DNA from 2 places in the Lentibacillus daqui genome. Region 2 is predicted to be linked to the other one. Evidence: riboswitches for the same ligand, from Rfam matches in the RefSeq annotation. Region 2 holds a riboswitch; the other holds the start of a gene.
The links. A riboswitch is a leader RNA that binds a small molecule or an ion and turns the genes downstream of it on or off. The one in region 2 is predicted to bind lysine.
Positions count from the first base shown of each region.

Region 1: another riboswitch for lysine. It lies ahead of O2S85_RS06605 (Na+/H+ antiporter NhaC family protein); the one in region 2 lies ahead of dapA (4-hydroxy-tetrahydrodipicolinate synthase).

Region 1 is NZ_CP114176.1:1,300,892-1,311,798, forward strand. It holds gene sufD (Fe-S cluster assembly protein SufD) at 1-530, shown strand, start outside; gene O2S85_RS06570 (cysteine desulfurase) at 530-1,750, shown strand; gene sufU (Fe-S cluster assembly sulfur transfer protein SufU) at 1,740-2,174, shown strand; gene sufB (Fe-S cluster assembly protein SufB) at 2,254-3,651, shown strand; gene O2S85_RS06585 (sulfite exporter TauE/SafE family protein) at 3,799-4,608, shown strand; gene O2S85_RS06590 (bifunctional metallophosphatase/5'-nucleotidase) at 4,612-6,012, shown strand; gene O2S85_RS06595 (YunC family protein) at 6,108-6,410, shown strand; gene yunB (sporulation protein YunB) at 6,572-7,354, shown strand; lysine riboswitch at 7,399-7,576, shown strand; gene O2S85_RS06605 (Na+/H+ antiporter NhaC family protein) at 7,693-9,243, shown strand; gene O2S85_RS06610 (sodium-dependent transporter) at 9,461-10,907, shown strand, end outside.
Region 2 is NZ_CP114176.1:3,679,672-3,690,578, forward strand. It holds gene O2S85_RS18295 (glycosyltransferase) at 1-223, opposite strand, end outside; gene O2S85_RS18300 (O-acetyl-ADP-ribose deacetylase) at 576-1,142, opposite strand; lysine riboswitch at 1,319-1,497, shown strand; gene dapA (4-hydroxy-tetrahydrodipicolinate synthase) at 1,627-2,514, shown strand; gene O2S85_RS18310 (tellurite resistance/C4-dicarboxylate transporter family protein) at 2,637-3,689, opposite strand; gene O2S85_RS18315 (IS4 family transposase) at 3,891-5,120, shown strand; gene ymaG (inner spore coat protein YmaG) at 5,727-6,044, opposite strand; gene O2S85_RS18325 (PadR family transcriptional regulator) at 6,245-6,814, shown strand; gene O2S85_RS18330 (DUF4188 domain-containing protein) at 6,871-7,368, shown strand; gene O2S85_RS18335 (LysR family transcriptional regulator) at 7,413-8,306, opposite strand; gene O2S85_RS18340 (coenzyme F420-0:L-glutamate ligase) at 8,425-9,621, shown strand; gene O2S85_RS18345 (LysR family transcriptional regulator) at 9,837-10,712, opposite strand.

The DNA.
Region 1 (10,907 bases), 1.4 Mb from region 2:
CATTGGGACAAATGAATGATGGAAATACAGTTGCTGAGAATATTACACATTTGGTTGGCGATAATTCCAATTCCAATGCCAAAATGGTATCAGTAGGTCGTGGAAAGCAAACTCAAAATTTCCAATCCCAAATTGTCCACTTCGGTAAAAATACAGAAGGTTATATATTACAACATGGTGTCATGAAAGATAAGTCAACGGCTATTTTTAATGGAATCGGCAAAATTGAACATGGTGCATCGAAATCAAATGCAGAACAAGAATCCCGGGTACTCATGTTAAGTGAACGGGCGCGTGGGGATGCCAACCCAATTCTATTGATTGATGAAGACGATGTCATGGCTGGTCATGCTGCATCAGTCGGCAGGGTTGACCCAGTACAAATGTATTATCTAATGAGCAGGGGAATAACCAAAACGGAGGCAGAACGCTTGATTATTCATGGTTTCCTGGAACCGGTTGTCGGCCAGTTGCCAATTGAATCAGTCAAAAAACAACTGTCAGAAGTCATTGAGAGGAAGGTTTACTAATGGATGTCAATGCCATACGGGAACAGTTTCCCACGTTACATCAGGAAGTGAACGGGCATCCTTTGGTATATCTTGATTCATCAGCAACGTCGCAAAAGCCATTGAAGGTAATCGATGCAATTGACACATATTATCGTAATGATAATTCAAATGTTCATCGTGGTGTGCATACATTAGGCTCACGGGCTACTGAAAAGTATGAAGGAGCACGGGAGAAAGTACGCCGGTTTTTGAATGCAAAGAGTACTGCGGAGGTTATTTTCACCCGGGGAACAACAACCTCAATTAATACGGTTGCGTACAGTTATGCGCGAAGTACATTACAAGCGGACGATGAAATTTTGATTACGCCGATGGAACACCATAGTAATATTATTCCCTGGCAACAGACGGCAAAAGCAACAGGCGCGACTTTAAAATATTTGCCGTTGCAAGCAGATGGTACGATATCGCTGGCAGACGTGCGTGAAGCTGTTTCCGATAAGACGAAAATCGTTGCCATTGCCCATGTTTCCAACGTCTTGGGAACCATTAATCCGGTAAAAGAAATTACCCAAATCGCCCATCAACATGGTGCTGTGATGCTTGTTGACGGGGCACAGGGAGCACCCCATATGCAAGTAGATGTTCAAGATCTGGATTGTGATTTTTACGCATTTTCCGGACATAAAATGTGTGGTCCTACAGGCATTGGGGTATTATATGGAAAACGTGAGCTTCTGGAAGATATGGAACCGGTAGAATTTGGCGGCGAAATGATTGACTTTGTTAATTTGTACGATTCTACCTGGAAGGAGCTTCCATGGAAGTTTGAAGGTGGTACACCAATCATTGCCGGGGCAATAGGACTTGGTGCTGCGATTGACTTTTTGCATGAAGTTGGCATGGAAAACATTACAGCGCACGAACATGAACTGGCAGCCTATGCTCAATCTAAACTTCGTGCTATAGATAGAATTACGGTTTATGGTCCACAAGAACGTGCAGCGTTGGTTACGTTTAATTTGGATGATGTGCATCCGCATGATGTATCCACTGTACTTGATGCGGAAGGGATTGCAGTTCGTGCCGGCCATCATTGTGCCCAGCCGTTGATGAAATGGTTAAACGTAACGGCTACTGCAAGGGCAAGCTTTTATTTGTATAATACGATGGAAGATATTGATCGGCTTGTAGAGGGACTCTTGAAAACAAAGGAGTATTTTGGTGATGTCTTTTAACCTCGATACACTATACCGAAAAGTAATCATGGACCATTATAAAAATCCACGCAACAAGGGTACAGTAGAAGGCGATGCGCTGACTGTCGATATGAATAACCCGACATGTGGAGATCGCATTCAGCTGCAATTACAAGTAGAAGACGGTATTGTCAAGAATGCTAAATTTAATGGAGAAGGTTGTTCCATTAGTATGGCATCGGCGTCCATGATGACACAGGCAATCAAAGGGAAACATATTAATGATGCATTAAAAATGTCAAAAACATTTTCCAACATGATGCTTGGAGAAGATGTTGACATGGAAGAGGCAGATTTTGATGACATTGCAGCATTGCAGGGTGTTTCCCAATTTCCTGCAAGAATTAAATGCGCAACCCTTGCATGGAAAGCGATGGAAAAAGGGGTCCACGAAGATAAATAGGCGCCGGTCATTTGCAAGCCTGGAGAAAATGAACTGGCCACAGGGTTAGGAAGGATCATACCTTAAAGGAGGTTTTTTCATGGCTAAGAATATGCCAGAAATGGAAGAGTATAAATATGGATTTCATGATAAAGATGTCTCTATTTTTCGTACGGAACGAGGTTTAACGCCAAAAGTAGTTGAAGAAATTTCGAGAATGAAAGAGGAACCACAATGGATGCTGGATTATCGCCTGAAAGCATTGGATCATTTTTATAAGCGGCCAATGCCACAATGGGGCGGTGACCTGTCTGAATTGGATTTTGATGAAATAGTTTATTACGTTAAACCATCTGAACGCCAGGGAAAAACATGGGATGAGGTTCCTGATGAAATCAAACAAACATTTGACAAGTTAGGAATTCCGGAAGCAGAACAAAAATATTTGGCAGGGGTTTCCGCCCAATATGAATCTGAAGTTGTTTATTCCAGCCTGAAAGAGGATCTGGAGGCAATGGGTATCATTTTTAAAGATACGGATACAGCACTTCAGGAACATGAAGAATTATTCAAGGAATACTTCGGTAAAGCTATCCCGCCAACAGATAATAAATTTGCTGCCCTTAACTCAGCCGTCTGGTCTGGTGGATCATTCATTTATGTACCAAAAGGTGTAAAAACAACGACACCATTGCAAGCATATTTCCGTATCAACTCGGAGAATATGGGACAATTTGAACGGACGCTGATCATTGTTGATGAAGGTGCTTCTGTCCATTATGTAGAAGGTTGTACGGCGCCAGTCTATACGACGAATTCATTGCATAGCGCGGTTGTGGAGATCTTTGTTAAAAAAGACGCATACTGCCGCTATACAACGATCCAAAACTGGGCAAACAATGTTTATAATCTGGTAACGAAACGTGCGACATGTGAGGCTAACGCGACAATGGAGTGGATCGATGGAAACTTAGGTTCAAAATTGACCATGAAATATCCAGCTGTTCTATTGAAAGGTGAAGGTGCACGCGGTAATACCCTATCGATTGCAATTGCCGGACGCGGTCAATGTCAAGATGCTGGTGCAAAAATGCATCACCTGGCACCAAACACTTCGTCAACGATCGTATCCAAATCGATTTCCAAACACGGCGGAAAAGTAAACTACCGCGGACTTGTTCACTTTGGACGTAAAGCAGAAAATGCCCGTGCCAATGTTGAATGTGATACGTTAATCATGGATAATGAGTCAACTTCGGATACCATTCCATATAATGAAGTTTATAACAATAACATTTCTTTGGAACACGAAGCAAAGGTATCTAAAGTCTCAGAAGAACAATTATTTTATCTAATGAGTCGGGGATTAACAGAAGAAGAAGCGACAGAAATGATTGTAATGGGCTTTATTGAGCCGTTTACTAAAGAGCTTCCAATGGAATATGCCGTTGAAATGAACCGGCTGATCAAGATGGAAATGGAAGGTTCGGTAGGTTAAGTTTGAACCCACCAAAGAGCTCGCAATTTGCGGGCTCTTTTTATTTTTGTTCAACTAGCCTATATCAATAGAATTCATTACTAATGCGTGCTAGTATGGTGATAGACATATCAAGTAACGACAACGTGAGATAGTAGGGATTCGTAATTGGTTTACATCATTTGTTTATTCATTGGCATTGTAACAGCTTTTGTAGGAAGTTTAATCGGACTTGGCGGCGGGGTCATTTTAATTCCAAGTTTGTTGTTTTTGTTCCATTATACCGATATGTTCGCTTGGGCAACCCCTCAAACGATTGTGGGAGTCTCCTTAATGGTGATGGTTGTTACGGCATTATCTTCGTCTATATCCTATTTCCGAAAGGGTCGTATCGATTATAAAACGGGCCTTTTATTTCTGGTGGGAAGTATTCCGGCTGGTATTTTTGGTGCCTGGTTAAATCAGTACATTGATGCGGATAAATTCTCACTCTATTTTGGTATTTTGATGCTGGTCATATCTACTTTATTTTTAATCAAGCATGATAAGAAACATACGGATGATCAGGAACATTATAACCGTTCCTTTCAGATTGGGAATAAAACATATTGCTATACCATTTCGATTTGGAAAATAATCGTATTATCTGTTATTGTCGGTGTTTTATCCGGGCTGTTTGGTATTGGTGGGGGAGCGATTATTGTACCAGCAATGATTTTGTTGTTTGGTATCCCCGCACATATAGCTTCAGCAACTTCCATGTTTATTATCTTTTTTATCAGCGTGATTACAGTCAGTTCACATATTTATTTGGGCCATATTAACTGGCAGTATGTGTTTTTCTTTATTCCTGGTGCATGGATTGGCGGGACGATCGGAGCCAAAACCAATCAATTCTTAAATGGAAAAACATTGGAATGGATATTACGGATTTTACTTGTTATCATTGGGATTCGATTAATAATAGAAGGTGTTTAAACTATGCAGGAGAAAATATATTTTTATTATACGAATGATTTGCATAGCAACTTTTCCCAATGGCCGAAAGTAGTGCAATATTTAAATGATGCACGGGCAAGTACATCGCTTGAGCGGGCATCCAGCTGGGTAATGGATATTGGTGATCATATAGACCGTGCGCACCCAATTGCTGAAGCCTTTATGGGAAAAGCGAATGTGGACCTGATGAACGATGCCGGCTATGATTTAGTAACGCTTGGGAATAATGAAGGTATCACGCTTAATCACCAGGATTTATACCATCTTTACGACCAAGCAAATTTTCAGGTTGTTTGTGCCAACCTTCATGATATGGCAGAACCAGCTCCAGCATGGCTCCATTCACATGTGTATGTCCAGTCATTAACTGGCATACGGATTGCTGTTATTGGTCTTACAGCACCTTTTAATGATTATTATGAGCTGCTGGACTGGCATGTTTCGGATCCGTTTGCAGTGTTGGAACGAGAAATCAAGATGGTTGAACAGTCGTCAGATATAATTGTGTTATTATCTCATCTAGGACTCAGTGAAGACCAGACGATAGCCCGACGTTTTCCCGAAATTGATGTGATTATCGGTGGACATACGCATCATTTACTACGTACAGGCGAGATCGTTAATAATACAATACTGACAGCGGCAGGGAAGCATTGTCACTTTATTGGTGAAGTTATTTTGACATGGGATCATCACCGCAAACAACTCGTACATAAAGAGGCATATGCAACTGACATTAGTCATTTAACCAAGGACATGCGGACAGAGAGAAAAATACAAAAACTTACCGATCAAGCGGATGATTTACTAGGCAAGACAGTTGTGCACCTGGATCAATCAATTGAGGTGAAGTGGTTCGAGGATACAAAAATTATGGAAAAACTAACAGCAAACATGAAACATTGGACAAGGGCTGATTGTGCGATGCTGAATTCTGGCCTGCTACTTGACCGATTGCCTGCTGGAGATGTCACGTACCAGGATGTGCATCGAATCTGTCCACATCCAATTAATCCATGTGTCGTGGAATTAAATGGCGACGAATTGCTTGAGGTTGTCCGCGCATCGTTTACCAGAGATTTAATGGAGCTGCAACTAAAAGGTTTTGGTTTTCGCGGTAAGCTGATTGGGCGCATGATATTTTCCGGAATTACCGTTCGCACAAAAGCTTACACCGATGGACATGAATCAGTCAGAGAAGTGTTGTTTCAAGATAATCCTATCAATCCAGATCGTACTTACACGGTTGCAGTTGCCGATACATTTACATTCGGTCGATTGCTTCCGGAAGTGGCCAGATCAAAAACAAAAAAATATTTTTTACCAGAATTTCTGCGTGATCTACTCGCTTATACTTTAAAAAAAGACTTTGCTGAACGGTAATATGAGATTTAACCGCTTCTGGTCACAACCAAGTGTCATTGCCCAAGCCCCTTGAATACATATGTTAGTGTAAATAAGAGGGGGGAAACGGTAACATGATAACAGTAAATCCATTGGAAGTAGAGGGCTTGTTCTTTACCGCTATCGAAGTAGAGTTGCCAAAAACGAATTTATTAATTATTACAAATGAAATAGGTTATATCATGTGTGGTGCTTTGGATGTAGATGTATTGAATGAGATGTTGGCAGACCGTCATGTTATTGCCGGGCGCGCTGTTGGGGTGAAAACAATTGACGATTTACTAAATGCACCACTTGAAAAGATAACGGATGCAGCTAAACAGTATGACTGGGAGCCGGGTATGATCGGTCGTGATGCTTTGATCAAGATATCATGATGACGGGTAGTGGTTTTACAAATGGCGGTGGTTAAAGATATCAGACTGGCGTAGATGCCTGGACCGGATATTGTAGAATTGTAGAATGCTTGAATAATTAATCCGGAAATAGCATTCTAACCCCTCTGAAACAAGCATAAAATTGTTTCAGAGGGGGGTTGATGTTGCGACGACGGCCAGTTTTCAAGAAAAGAAGATCACCACTTCCAGCGAAAAATATTTTGGTAATTACCATGATCTTATTCGTGGCTATGATTGGACTAACCCTTATTATTGTGGATGCAGGGATTAAACCGACATTAAGGGATATAGCTGAAGTGAAAACAACAGAGTTTGCGACCCGTGGGATTAATGCTGCTGTGAAATTCGCAGAGGATTATGATTTTGAAAATGTTACGGAGTTTACCAGGGATAATGAGGGCAACATTACATCCTGGAAATTCAGACCTGATGCGATCAATGAAATAAACCGATATGCAACCGATAGAGCAGAAGAGTTTTTTTTACGAATGAATAGTGGGGAAATTCCGGAGGATGAACAATCGGACCTTGATTTGGATTATGGGGATACTGCAGAAGAGAAGAGTACCGAGGATCCGACACTGATCAATATCCCGCTTGGGGAAGTAACTGGTAATACTGTACTTTCTAATCTTGGCCCCCAAATACCTGTAAACCTGGAGCTGGTTGGAAATGTGAAAACGGATGTAAAACATGAAGTAGAAAAATTCGGGATTAATAGTGCGCTAGTGAAGGTTTATATTCATGCCGAGGCTGAAGTGCAAATTGTTATACCGTTTTCCACCAGTGTCAAAGAAGTAAGCACTGATGTTTATGTGACTTCCGGTATTGTGATGGGGAAAGTTCCGGAATATTACGGCGGTGGGGGAAACAACAATCCGCCAATTTCGATACCAAAAAATGAGTTGCAAAAAGATAAGTAGACTAGTATAGTATTAATATAAATAAATAATCAACCTTATCAGATCGGTGAGGTAGAGGCGCAAGCAGGATGAGTATCCAATTGGAGAATGACAACGATGATGATTGGAAAAAGGGCTGGTTGCCGAAGCATCATAAAGATCATATTTATCGATGCTGGTGTATCTTTGAACAAGGGGTATACTGTCATGCATATCACAAATGTATGGAGAACTACTGATCGAAATGGAGGATAACGTATACTAAAAACAATGGTAGGTTATTTTCTATCGTTGTTTTTTTATGTCTTTAAAATTTCCAGGTTCTCCGGTCGTTTGATGAAGAAATGGAGGTTTACCATATGGAGGGAACAATTTATTCATTAATCCCCCCGGTACTTATGTTAATACTTGTCTTGCTCACAAGAAAGGTATTGCTGTCGTTGGGGGCAGGGATTATTGTAGGAGCATTATTCATTCATCAATTCAATATTTTAGAATTCTTAAAGGAAATATGGAGGTCGTTCGCTAGCATATTTGTAGACGATGGGAGCTTTGACGGCGGCAACCTGTTGTTGGTAGGATTTTTACTAATGCTGGGAATTATGACTGCATTTATAACAGCATCCGGTGGAAGTCATGCTTTTGGTGATTGGATGATCAAACGTGTCAAAACAAGGGTCGGGGCACAGGTGATGACTGCAATTTTAGGTATTATTATTTTTATTGATGACTATTTTAATGCACTTGCTGTTGGTCAAGTGGCCAGACCATTGACGGACAGGCATCGAGTCTCGCGTGCAAAACTATCGTATTATATTGATTCCACCTCCGCGCCTGTGGCTGTTCTTTCGCCAATATCCAGTTGGGGAGCGTATATTATCGGGTTGCTCGGAAGTTTGTTTGCTGCAAATCAAATAACAAATATACAGCCATTTGAAGCTTTTATCAAAATGATTCCGTATAATTTTTATGCTATTGCAGCAGTTATTCTTGTTTTCCTCGTAGCATTTATGAAATTCGACATGGGACCAATGCGAAAACATGAAAACCGGGCTGTTCAGACAGGGGAAGTAGTTGATCCGAATAAAAAAGTACCAGGTGATTTAAGCGAGACTTTCACACCGCATCAGAACGGCCGTGTTTATCACTTAATCGTACCAATTGTTGTTTTAGTTGTGGCAACTGTTGCGATGATGTTTATTACGGGCATAAAGGAAAGCGGTGAAGTTGGATTTTTGCAGGTTTTCGCCAATACAAATGTTAATGTTTCACTGTTCATTGGGGGATTGTTAGCCGTAATTAGCTCACTGATTTTTCATCTCCGGTCCAGTCACCCAAGGGCCTCTTTAACAATGATTGTTATCGAAGGTGTTAAGGCTATGCTTCCAGCCATTTATATATTAGTTTTGGCATGGATGATTGGTTCCATCATCGGCACATTGGAAACCGGGAGTTATTTGGCAACACTTGTGGATAATGCTTCGATAAGCACAACATTATTGCCATTTTTATTTTTCATTATTGCTGGTTTTATGGCATTGGCTACAGGTACTTCATGGGGTACATTTGCTATTATGCTGCCGATTGCAGTGGACGTGACACTTGGTGCAGATATAAATATGTTATTGCCAACATTAGCAGCGGTGCTTTCCGGATCAGTGTTCGGGGATCATTGTTCACCGATTTCGGATACAACAATATTATCTTCAACTGGTGCCGGTGTGCAACATATTGATCACGTTTTAACCCAAATACCGTATGCAATGTTGGCTGCACTGGTTTCATGTATTGGTTATTTGATTATTGGCTGGACGAACTATATGATCCTTGCTTTGGCGACGGCTATCATTATTTTGGTTGCCATTGGTTTTTTATTTCAATTTATCGAAAAAACAAAAGTGGAAAATTAACGCAACCCCCTTCTTGTCAGTGGATGAGAGGGGGTTTTTAGATGGTAAAGTTTGCGTGATGCGGCTAGGCATATATTGGTTGGTCAATATGTTGAAACACTTTGACATAGTCTAAAAGTAACGGTATAATACAAGTATAAATATCAGAAAAGGGGAAAGATTTTAATTTAATCTAATATAATTAAATAGAAGAACTTACTAATGAGGAGGTCAATCAATGGAAAATCGTTCGCAATGGGGAACAAGGGCGGGATTTATTATGGCTGCAGTAGGGTCAGCTATTGGTCTTGGGAACATATGGCGATTTCCGGCCGTCGCCTATGAAAATGGAAGCGGTGCATTTTTTATTCCATATTTATTTGCGTTACTAACTGCAGGAATTCCGATTTTAATCATGGAATTCACGATGGGACATAAATATCGCGGTTCAGCTCCGTTAACGTACAGCCGAATGCATAAGAAATCTGAATTCATCGGCTGGTGGGCAGTAGCGGTTGCATTTGTCATTTCAACGTATTACTCGGTTATTATCGCCTGGGCAATATCTTATGCACTATTTTCATTTAATCTAAGCTGGGGAACAGACACGGAATCATTTATGTTTAACGATTATTTGCATTTGGTTGATCCGGGGAATTTTGGTGGTTTGGTTCCTGGTGTACTTATCCCGCTCATCATCGTTTGGATTGTCGTATTGGGAATTTTGTTCGCAGGAGTTAAGAGGGGGATTGAGATAGCAAACCGCATCTGTATTCCTGCATTGGTCATTATTTTCTTGATTGTTGTTATTCGTGCCATTACACTGCCAGGTGCGATGACTGGACTGAACGCATTCTTTGAACCGAACTTTGCCGAAATTGCGAAGCCTGGTGTCTGGGTTGCAGCCTATGGTCAGATCTTCTTTAGTTTATCAATAGCCTTTGCGATCATGATTACGTATTCCAGTTATCTACCCAAAAAGTCGGACATTACTAATAATGCGTTCATTACCGGGTTTGCAAACTCCGGTTTTGAATTACTTGCTGGAATTGGTGTATTCGCTGTACTTGGATTCATGGCTACCCAACAAAATGTACCTGTCGATGAGGTTGTTGCCGGTGGTGTGGGGCTGGCATTTGTAGTATTCCCGCAAATCATTAATCAGTTCCCAGCGCTAAACGGGTTATTTGGTTTCTTATTCTTTGCCTCGTTGATGCTCGCAGGGTTAACTTCATTAATATCGATTTCTGAAACCTATGTTGCCGGGTTGGTGGATAAATTCGGCATTACCCGGAAAAAAGCAGTTTTGTTTGGTGGCGGACTCGCCGCGATCTGTTCCTTTGTTTTTGCCACAAGAGGCGGATTAAATTTCCTGGATACGACCGATTACTTTATTAACCAGTTTGGAGTTGCTTTGCTTGGGTTAATTGAAGTGATTTTTGTTGCATGGGGATTGCGTAAACTTGGAGAATTTAAAGCTCATGCAAATGCCATTTCTGATATCCGGTTAGGCTGGTGGTGGACTGCTAGCTTGGGAATCGTTACACCACTTGTACTCGGCTATATGCTGTTTGGTCTGTTTAAAGAAAATTTACTGAAACAATTTGCAACTGAAAATGGTAACTATGAAGGGTATCCTGATTTCTTTATTTTTTATAGTGGCTGGTTTGTAGCAATTGCGGCAT
Region 2 (10,907 bases):
CCTTATCAAGTTTATCCAGCACAATGTCGTAATTGACCAAATCACCCTTTTCATACTCGTAACCTGGAAGATGATCATATTCGCTGACATGGCGCTCCGGGGAAATAAAAACGATTTCCACTCCCAATTCCTTGCCAATTTGCTTTAATCGATCAGCAAATACACGTGGCCCTTGTGCTTCTGCAAATTGTATCTTACGCATAACCAGCCCAACTTTTTTCATGTCTATCTCCTCGATTCTTACTATTTCAGCTTTATATTTATCATATCACAGCGATTGGGTAGTTGAAGTTTATTAGGCCCCCAAAAATTTCCAGTTGGGACTCCTTAATTGGGATTAGCAAGACGTAATAGTTTCTGATCTCGTAAACGTTTTGACGGTACAGCTTGTTTGCATTGTAAATTTGTCAACGATTCCGGATATTGTATCAGCGGTTTTGTACATTGTATCAGCGATTCTGGGCGTTATATCAGCGATTTCTCACATTATATCAGCGATTCCCGTTTTTTGGCGGGAAAAAAACATCCTTTCACCAACAACATTTTGGGTTGGGCGTCATTTGCTTGTCCACCAGTCACCCTCCACTATGTTCATTCAATATTCTGGTGAGGGCGGTTTGATATGTTTGATAATCTTGTTCGGAAAACAATACCATTTTGACAATGCCAAATGGATGTGCAGTTAAAAAGTTAATAATCGTTTTCATAGCTATTTCGGCCGCCCGGTCTATTGGAAACCGATAAACGCCTGTCGATATAGATGGAAATGCAATACTGTTCAACCCTTTCTCCAGGGCTAAGTTCAAGGAATTTTCATAACAGCTTTTCAGCAAAATATCCTGCTCATGATCTCCCTTTTTCCAAATGGGGCCGACTGTATGAATCACATAACTGGCCGGCAGTTCAAAGCCATCGGTAATAACCACCTCACCAGTTGGCAATTCCGCTCCATGTAATACCTCCGACCGGATCCTTTTACATGCAGCAAGTAATTCTTTCCCTGCTTTCCGATGAATGGCACCATCGACGCCACCCCCGCCAAGCAGTGTCCCATTAGCCGCATTAACGATCGCATCTGTTTGCTGATCGGTGATATCCCCAACCATTAGTACCAGTTCATTTCCATTCATGTTTACGTGCATTTATAGCCCTCCTATAGCTTTACTCCTTTGTACAACCGCTTCACTATCTTGTCAACTAATCGTTCCTGCATAGAATCAAAATCATTTTAATCAATTTACTTTCTAACCCTTGTTGTTTTTTCATTTATCTGGTACAGTACAAGTAGTTAAATATTTTCTTATTTCAATTCTTTTGATATAAGGATAGAGGAGCAAAGACATGAGTACATCATAGGAGGATCATGAGAATCCGGTGATCATGGTGGAAAGGGGAATTTGCCGAAGCGGAAGGAAGCTCATGTTCCGGACGCTGGTTCTGTTATTGAATAAATGCAGGACTGTCATATAGTGAGCTATATGGAGGGCTATCTTACGCAGAAATGTTCATATAAAACTATTCTGCAGCAATGAAGCCGTCGTTGCTGCTTTTTTGCGTTTAAGCCGATTGCCCTGATCATCCTTATTCCAAAAAAGGCAAGTAAAATTTTTCAAAGGGTGTGACGACATGTATTTCGGTCAGGTATTAACTGCAATGGTAACGCCATTTAATGCCAATGGTGAGGTGGATTATGAAGCAACCGCTGCTTTAGTGCAACATTTGATTGCCAATGGATCAGATGGTTTGGTCGTAGGAGGAACAACGGGAGAATCACCTACGTTAACAACTGAAGAGAAACTGCAAGTATTTAAATTTGTTAAGGATACTGTAGGGGAACAGATCCCTGTGATCGCCGGAACAGGATCAAACAACACGCACGCATCTATCCAATTAACACAACAAGCAGAAGAGATCGGCGTTGACGGGGTCATGCTGGTTACCCCGTATTACAACAAACCATCACAGGAAGGATTGTTTCAGCATTTCAAGACAATCGCCCAATCTACATCATTGCCGGTAATGCTTTACAATATTCCCGGACGCAGTGTAATCAATATGTCACCGGAAACGATTATTGCCCTGTCGAAAATCGATAATATCGTTTCAGTGAAAGATGCCGGCGGGAATTTGGATGATACAGCGGCAATCATTCAGGGAACACCAGTTGATTTCACCTTATATAGTGGCGATGACAGTATGACCTTGCCCATATTATCTGTTGGCGGAACTGGGGTTATTTCCGTTGCATCGCACATTATCGGCAATGAGATGCAGGCAATGGTGCAACATTTTAAACATGGTGAGGTACAACAGGCCGCGGCAATGCATCGCAAACTTTTGCCGATCATGAAGGCATTATTCGAAGCGCCTAGCCCTACACCTGTAAAAGCTGCTTTAAACATAACTGGCATCCCGGTCGGCGGGGTTCGTTTACCACTCGTTCCATTAAATGAAACAGAAATGAATACGTTAAGACAAGTAATCCCTGTAAGACAAACGAGAGCTATCAGCTAACATGATTGACATCGCAACGGTACGAGACTGTTGCGATTTTTTTATGGGCTCTTTTTTTCACAAAAATCCTGTGTTGTATCCCATAAGGTTATTCAAATAGTTCAAAAGCTTATATTTCCTCATCAGGACAGGTGCTGATTATGCCTTTGAAAAGAAACGATGACATGATGGATTAAACCAATAAATCCAGGAGCCCATGCAGCGATGGAAATCACGAACATAATCTTAGGAATGATTAGTAGAAAATGCAGTCCCAATGCTTCAGAAAACTGATATGTACTTGTTGTATACATCGCCAGCGGAAAGGCCATTCCCCAAAATTGCGGATCATAAGTCAGTGGATAATGATGGATGATATGCCGCCAAATCGCCAGGATAAAAAGTAACGGAATCCACCATGTACCCGTAATCCAGAAGAATAACGTAAAGCCTTTTAAAAACGGGGTAATCTGATGTAAAAACGGCAATAAGTCCGCATGCATAATCAATGTTGACCCTGCTAATGTTGTAATAGCAACGGCCCCCATATTAATCCAATACGGCGGTGTCAGTGCCTCAAACTTGAACTCCACGAACGTAAACCGGTAAAAGATTAACGTAATAATGTTCAAATATAGCATACACCCTAGAAAATACATGGCTAATGTATAGAACAAAAGGATTCGTTGCGCCTCTCCGCCTACGTAAGGCGCCAATAATGTTCCCAAAATAGCAATAGACTGCGTGGCAACTGAAGCAATTAACCATGCCCCATTAATTCCCTCAGCGATTGTCGGCTTATTCTTGCGTACAGTAACCGCCGTAAAAAAGGTATACATAATAATCAACCATAAAATAATAGCCAGCGCAAACAGGTACTCAGATACGACATGATGATGCCCAACGATAATCAATTGACTGCCAAACACTGACGTTCCCGCAACCCATGTAAAAAAACCTGGCCCTTTCGAGTGGCTGGTTAAATCATTTAATACATTTGGAAGGAAGTAAATAATGCGAATAATCATTAGTGTCCATAATCCAATATAGGCAAATATGTTTATAACCAGCAATGTCTTGGCAATCATATGCATTCCGAGCAGGTATGAACCTATTGATAATGCACCAGTTGCCATTACCATTGCAAAATAACCGGAAAACAAATGCTCAGCTTTTTCCTTCAAAAAATGGATCATTAATTCCACCTCTAGTTCTGTTCCTACTACGTTCTTTATTTAGGATCACTAGCGTTGCATAAAGTTTTTCTACAAATATCAAGAAAAATATTTAGTTGGAACATTAGGAATAATGGGAGTTTTCACTACAAAAGTCTATAAAAAAACCTTATAATAAGGGAATGGTAGTCCTGTCCAAATCCCAAATTATAAGGAGAACTCATGGACAATCATACCATAAAAACTGTATTCAAGGAATACATTCATCCATTAGATTCAAAAGTAACCCAAAAAATGGTCGATCACGCAGAACTTGATAAGTATGTTAAAAAGCTTGATCTACTAACGTTTACCAATGCTTTTATCTATGCACAACTGAAAAACTTAGATAGTTTAAAACGAATAAGCAATACGATTAAACGCAAGAAAACAGTTCAAAGGCTAGTAGGTATTGAAAATATTAGTAAGTCACAGCTTTCTCGAAAAAACAGAAGTATCCCACATGAAATTTTTGAAGTGATTCTACATCATTTAATTCAGAAGTTGCACCATATACTTGGACCAAGAATGGTAAGTAAAGAACTTGGTAAGCTTCATTTGATTGATTCATCAACCATATCCATGTGCCTCAGTCAATATGAATGGGCAGATTTTCGAGAAACAAAATCTGGAGTGAAGATGCATACTTCCATTTCCTTTTGCGATGGCATTTCTTACCCAAATAAAGTAAATCTTACTCCGGCAAGACCTGCGGATGAAACACAGCTGGACGCATTGATTGTAGCGGATAAAAATGTGCTGCATGTGTTCGACCGTGGCTATTTCAACTTTGAAAAGTTTGAAGCCTACTCGAAAGCTGGTATTCGTTTTGTGACACGAATTAAATCAAATACTGTTGTGCATGTCATCGAGGAAATGCCGGTTGACGATACTTCTCCAATCACTCGACATGCGATTATAAAGATTGGAAACATGAAGCATGAACTGCAATTAGTAGAGACCCGAGATAGTGAAGGGAATCAAATTAGAATCGTGTGTAATGATGCAAAGGTGAGTGCACAGGAAATAAGCGACCTTTACCGAAATCGTTGGCAAATTGAATTATTTTTCAAATGGGTAAAGCAACACCTTGTAATCAAAAAGTTGTATGGAAAAAGTGAAAATGCCGTATACAATCAGCTCTATCTAGCGATGATCACGTACTGTTTAACACTGCTTATGAAGAACAGAATAAGCTATAAAGGCACACTACTAGAGATGCTTCACTGGATTCGTGATTGCTGGGATAAATCAATGACGAATTTTATTTCCGAAGTGTTTAAACCACCTGAAGGCACATCTAGAGGACGACGGCGGCAAGAACACGAACGAATCTTTGAAGAAACCCTAGCACAATATGAATTAGGAGAGATTTTTCATTTAGATAACTTGGTTTATGATCCACTCATTTAAATAGTATATAAAATTCAAAAAATGGATGAAGGGCTACCTTTAAACCCTCGTTGTTCTTTTTTAATTTTATAGAAGGAATATATGACAGAATATTCACCCGATTAAGTCGGGTAGCTAATCAAGATGATTGACTTTCAGAAATGGTTTTAATGCAACGCTAGTGATTTAGGATAAGCGTAGCACAATGTAAAAGGAAAATCGATGGCGGGCCATGCGCATGTGATTTTGATCGCCATCAATATTGTGTGAGCAGGGGGTATCGACCATATTGGGGGGATTTCAACTGTGATGGCAGGAGTATCAACCGAACGGATGGATGTATCGACCACTTCACAAAAATTATCAACCATTTAGGCTCCGATATCGGCCACTATCAAAAGATTTATCAATTGGAGAGTAATCTCGACTGAACGATAGGATGAATTGATTGACCTGAAAATGCTCCACCACCATTAATAAGCCATCACAACTTTTCACGTTATGATGGCAATGTGATTTACGTATAAAATGAATTAAAATCCGGTTAAAATAGACCTTTTACATATAAACGGTGGTCTGCCAAAGCCTTTATGTTGTAATGGGCATTTTTGTCTCATAGCAAAAAAATTACCAAAAAAACCCTGGATAATACGGGTAATATCCATAGCCACCGAAACCGCCGTAACCACCATAATGCGGAAATAATAGATAACTTGTCAGCAGCCCACCTGCCAAACCGCCAAGGAAAGGTCCAAATCCATATCTGACAGGTACTGGTCCGCCAATATCACTCCCAAAACCAGGATATCCGTTAAAACCCACTCCGTACCCTTGAACCGGCTCTTGCATTTCCTCTTGTGAATTTCTTTGTTGTTCTGGCACTGCAGTTGACAAATTCTCTTCATAATTAGGCATTGCGGCTTGCTGATTCCATTCGTTATTCATTCTTTTCCCTCACTTCAAAATGTAGTATATGATATCCTTATGCATTTGCCTAATGAAGGTGTTGGGCGTTTTCACCAGAAGTAGGTAATTACAAGTTATTACATCAAATCAAATTTTCAAAAAATAGTGTTTGGTGTTAACATCAGCTTTGTGGTATCATATATCTAACAGATACATATCATATAGATAGGATGATCCTTTTGAAAGAATACAATCATACTACCTACGCAATACTTGGGATTTTGACAACTACATGCAAATCCGGCTATGCAATTAAACAATTCATTGACCAAAGTTTAAACCACTTTTGGAAAATTAGTTACGGGCAAATTTATCCAACCCTAAAATTTATTGAAGAAGAGGGATTGGCTACAGTAAAAACAGCTACACAGGAAGGAAAGCCTGATCGAAAGGAGTATTTCTTGACACAAAAAGGAAAAACAACCTTAAAAGAATGGCTCAAACAACCGATTGAACAAATACCTGTGGAGCGAAATGAATTGTTATTGAAATTATTTTTTGGACGTCATCAATCCACAGCAAATACGCTAAATCAACTGAACGATTACCAGCAAAAATTGAAAATAACTTATCAAACTTACACAAACATAGAACAAATGATTACGACAAATAAACATGATCAAAAAGATGCAACCTATTGGCTATTTACCTTAGATTATGGAAAAAGGGTAACACAGGCAGCGATTGAATGGTGCGAGGCGACTACCGAACAGATTAAAAAGGTAAAAGATGCTTCGTATTCGAAGTAAGTGAATTATCATATCTGGGTGTCATGATGGATCCATCAAATGGGAGGAATAAAATCATGAGAAAGTCAATTTACACTGGCCGTTACATTACCGACAATGACAGCGATCTTGTTGTATTTCTAATCGGCATGCGAATGAACAAACGATTTGCAGTACACAAATGGCTACCAGTTTTCAAGGCAATGCGAGGCATGATTAAAGAGCTGTACATGAACAAGGAGGAGTTAGGTTTTTTATCCATGGAAAATTACTTTGGACTACGAACAACTCTCATGATTCAATACTGGCAGTCGACTGAGGATTTACTTGCCTATGCCAAAGGGGAAAAACATTTGGCTGCATGGAAAAACTTCAATCAACAAGTCGACAACAATGAGGCTGTTGGCATTTACCATGAAACTTATCCAGTTGATAAAGGCAAGTACGAAACACTTTATCGGAATATGCCACAACACGGGCTAGGAAAAGCGATAAAGCATATCCCAATTACTCCGGAAACCATTTCAGCCAGAAAGCGGCTGCATCGTGATATAAAACATTCCGGAGCAAACTGAGAGTCCTTGAATTTACACATAGAGGACAGGCCTTGTTGCAACAATCAAGAAATGTTTCCCTGTTCAATAATCTCAACAAATTTGGTCGAAGCAGTTGATAATGGTACGCTTTTTAAATAGCATACACCAATACTTCTTTTCGGAATCCCGTCGATTAGCTGTACTTCATGGACCAGTCCTTTATCCAAATACGTTTTAGAGAATTCTTTAGTGACACAGGCAATTCCCAGATTAATTTTGGCGAACTCCAAAAGCAAATCATGGGAGCCCAATTCAAATTCCGGAGAGATCTTGATGCCCTTGGATAGCAAATAATTTTCCACATACACCCTTGAATTGGACTTTGGCTCAAGGAAAATCAAGGGCTGTTCCACCAGTTCCTGCAAACGAATTGGTGCAGACAGCTGCTGCCTGAATCTATTTCCGTAAACAAAAATATCCTGTATTTCAAGAAATGGCTGCATCTCCAAGTTGGGATCATCAACCGGGAAATTACAAATAGCTATATCAACGGATCCTGTCTTTAACATGGAAATCGCTTCAGCTGTAGTACCGTTGACAATTTTAAATTTGATATTAGGATAATCATTATGGAAAACTTCTAAATAGGGAAGTAAAAAATATCTGGATATCGTATCGCTAACGCCAATCTTTAACTCCCCAGTTGTTAAATGTTTGAACGCAAGTATTTTTTCTTCACCTGTATCAAGCAAGTTTAGTGCAGCGTGGACATATTTAAATAAGTGCTTGCCTTCATTTGTGAGCGTTACCCCTTTTGGTGTTCGATTAAAAAGTCGTGTATCGAGTTCACTCTCCAATTGCCGAATTGCCTGACTAACAGCCGGCTGGGTTAGATAAAGATCCTCCGCTGCCTTGGAGAAGCTCCTGTTTTTCGCAACAACCCCAAAGATTTTATATAAATCCAATTTACCTTTCATATAAACAGTCCTTATATTTGGTATAATATTTATTCATTTTACTTATACCACTTCTTCAGTGTATATTACAAGTAGGAACTATGGATATTAACCTTAATAGCAACAAGGAGAGATTATTTTGGAACGAGTAGTTGGAACCGTATCACGTGGCCTTCGCTGCCCAATCATCAATCAAGGTGACAATATTGATGAAATTGTTGTCGACAGTGTATTGAATGCAGCAGAAGTAGAAGGATTTACTATTCAGGATAAAGATATCATATCAATAACCGAATCCGTTGTTGCCCGTTCACAGGGAAATTACGCAACAATTGACGATATCGCAACAGATGTACAAGCGAAGTTCGGTGATCACACAATCGGCGTCATTTTTCCAATCTTAAGCCGAAACCGCTTTGCCATTTGTCTTCGTGGTATTGCCAAAGGTGCTAAGAAAATTGTTCTTATGCTAAGTTATCCATCAGATGAAGTTGGTAATCATTTGGTAGATATCGATGCACTAGATGAAAAAGGTATCAATCCCTGGACTGATGTGCTAACCGAGCAACAATTCCGTGATTATTTTGGATATATGAAGCATACCTTTACCGGTGTCGACTACATTGAATATTATAAATCGTTAATTGAAGCATACGGTGTCGAATGTGAGGTTATCTTCTCCAATAATCCGAAAACAATTTTGGATCACACCAAACATGTCCTCACTTGTGATATCCATACACGCGAGCGGACAAAAAGAATCCTGAAAGCCAATGGTGGTGAAACGATTTATAGCCTGGATAATATATTAGCAACATCTGTTAACGGCAGTGGCTACAATGACGAATACGGTCTGCTTGGCTCCAATAAATCGACTGAGGAAAAGGTTAAGTTGTTTCCACGTAATTGCCAGCCAGTCGTTGACAACATCCAGCACATGTTGAAAGAACGTACTGGCAAAGATGTCGAGGTTATGATTTATGGGGATGGCGCGTTCAAAGATCCAGTCGGTAAAATATGGGAGCTTGCTGACCCTGTTGTATCACCCGCATATACAAAAGGACTGGACGGCACACCAAATGAAATTAAATTAAAATACCTTGCAGATAACAATTTTTCTGATTTAAAAGGTGAGGAACTGCAACAAGCCATTACCAAGTATATTGATGAAAAAGATGAAGATGCTGACCTGGTCGGAGCTATGGAAGCACAAGGAACAACACCACGAAAACTTACCGATCTGATTGGCTCGCTATCTGATTTGACCTCCGGCAGTGGAGACAAAGGGACACCGATCGTTTATATACAGGGATATTTTGATAATTATACGAAATAAGTTTATGTACGGGATGCCTGAGGAGGGCATCTCTTTTTTGTATGGTTTGTTCGATCAACTTTCGGTCTAGCTCGATCAACTATTGGCTGTGTTTGATCAACTTTAAATGCTGTTTGCTTTTTCTGTGTGAGATTCTATCTTGTTTGGGTGCTGTCCTTTACCGTTGGGACGATGCCCTCTCCCGTTCTTTTCCCTACCTGCTATACTGCTATACTTTATTTAAAATACTCCATTACAAATTCCTTAAACTGGAGCGCGGCTGACGATAAATAACCACCATCCAGCCAGGCAATGCCAATAACCCGCTCACTTTTAGGCCAACGGATATGCAGGCGGGCGACTTTGGCTGGATCCAGTCCCGTTACATCCGGAATCAATGAAACGCCAAGTCCGGCACCGACCAATCCAGCTAACGTATGGATTTCTTCGCCTTCAAACAATATTTTTGGATGTATCCCTGCTTCTTCGCATAACTGATCCATAATTTGCCGCAGTGAATTTCCCTCTTTAATAGCAATAAAATCTTCGTCGGCGATTTCCTCCAGTGTGATACTTTCGCAACCAGCCAACCGGTGATCGGCTGGCACAATCACGAACAATTCATCGTTCCATAGTTTTTGCCAATTGACCTTAATGTTGGTTTCAATGGGAGTAGTCAGACACAGGTCGAATTCTCCGGACTCTAACTGCCGTACAAGTGCCGCAGAATTATTTTGGTTAAACTGAAAGCGCAATTTTGGATATTGTTTGCGAAAGGCACCAATTAAATTGGGGATTTTCTCCACACCGAGTGTATGGAGAAATCCCAACGATATCTCCCCGTATTCCGGATCAATCAAATCACGAATTTCCTGTTTGCCATCCTGATATTCTTTCAAAATGCGATTGGCCCGCTTTAAAAACAATTCGCCGTACCGATTTAACAGGATGGAGCGCCCTTTTCGTTTAAACAACGGAACGCCTAACTCCTCTTCCAAACGAGCAATCGACCTGCTCAATGCTGGCTGGGAAATGGATAAGATCCCTACCGCCCTGGTAATATGCTGAACACGGGCAACTGTTTGAAAATATTCGATTTGCTGCCATTCCATTGACGACTCCTCCAATCATGACTAAAATGCATTGAATCTATGAAAATAATGCATTATACTTTTATTTTATTAGCCATTATAATAATACATATTGGATATCATTTAAAGAGGATGTTCAAAAAGTCTGGTAAAAATGACGTGCCCCTTCAAAAGGGGTATGCTGACGCCTGAGCGCAAGCCCGTTTTTAGTCGGCC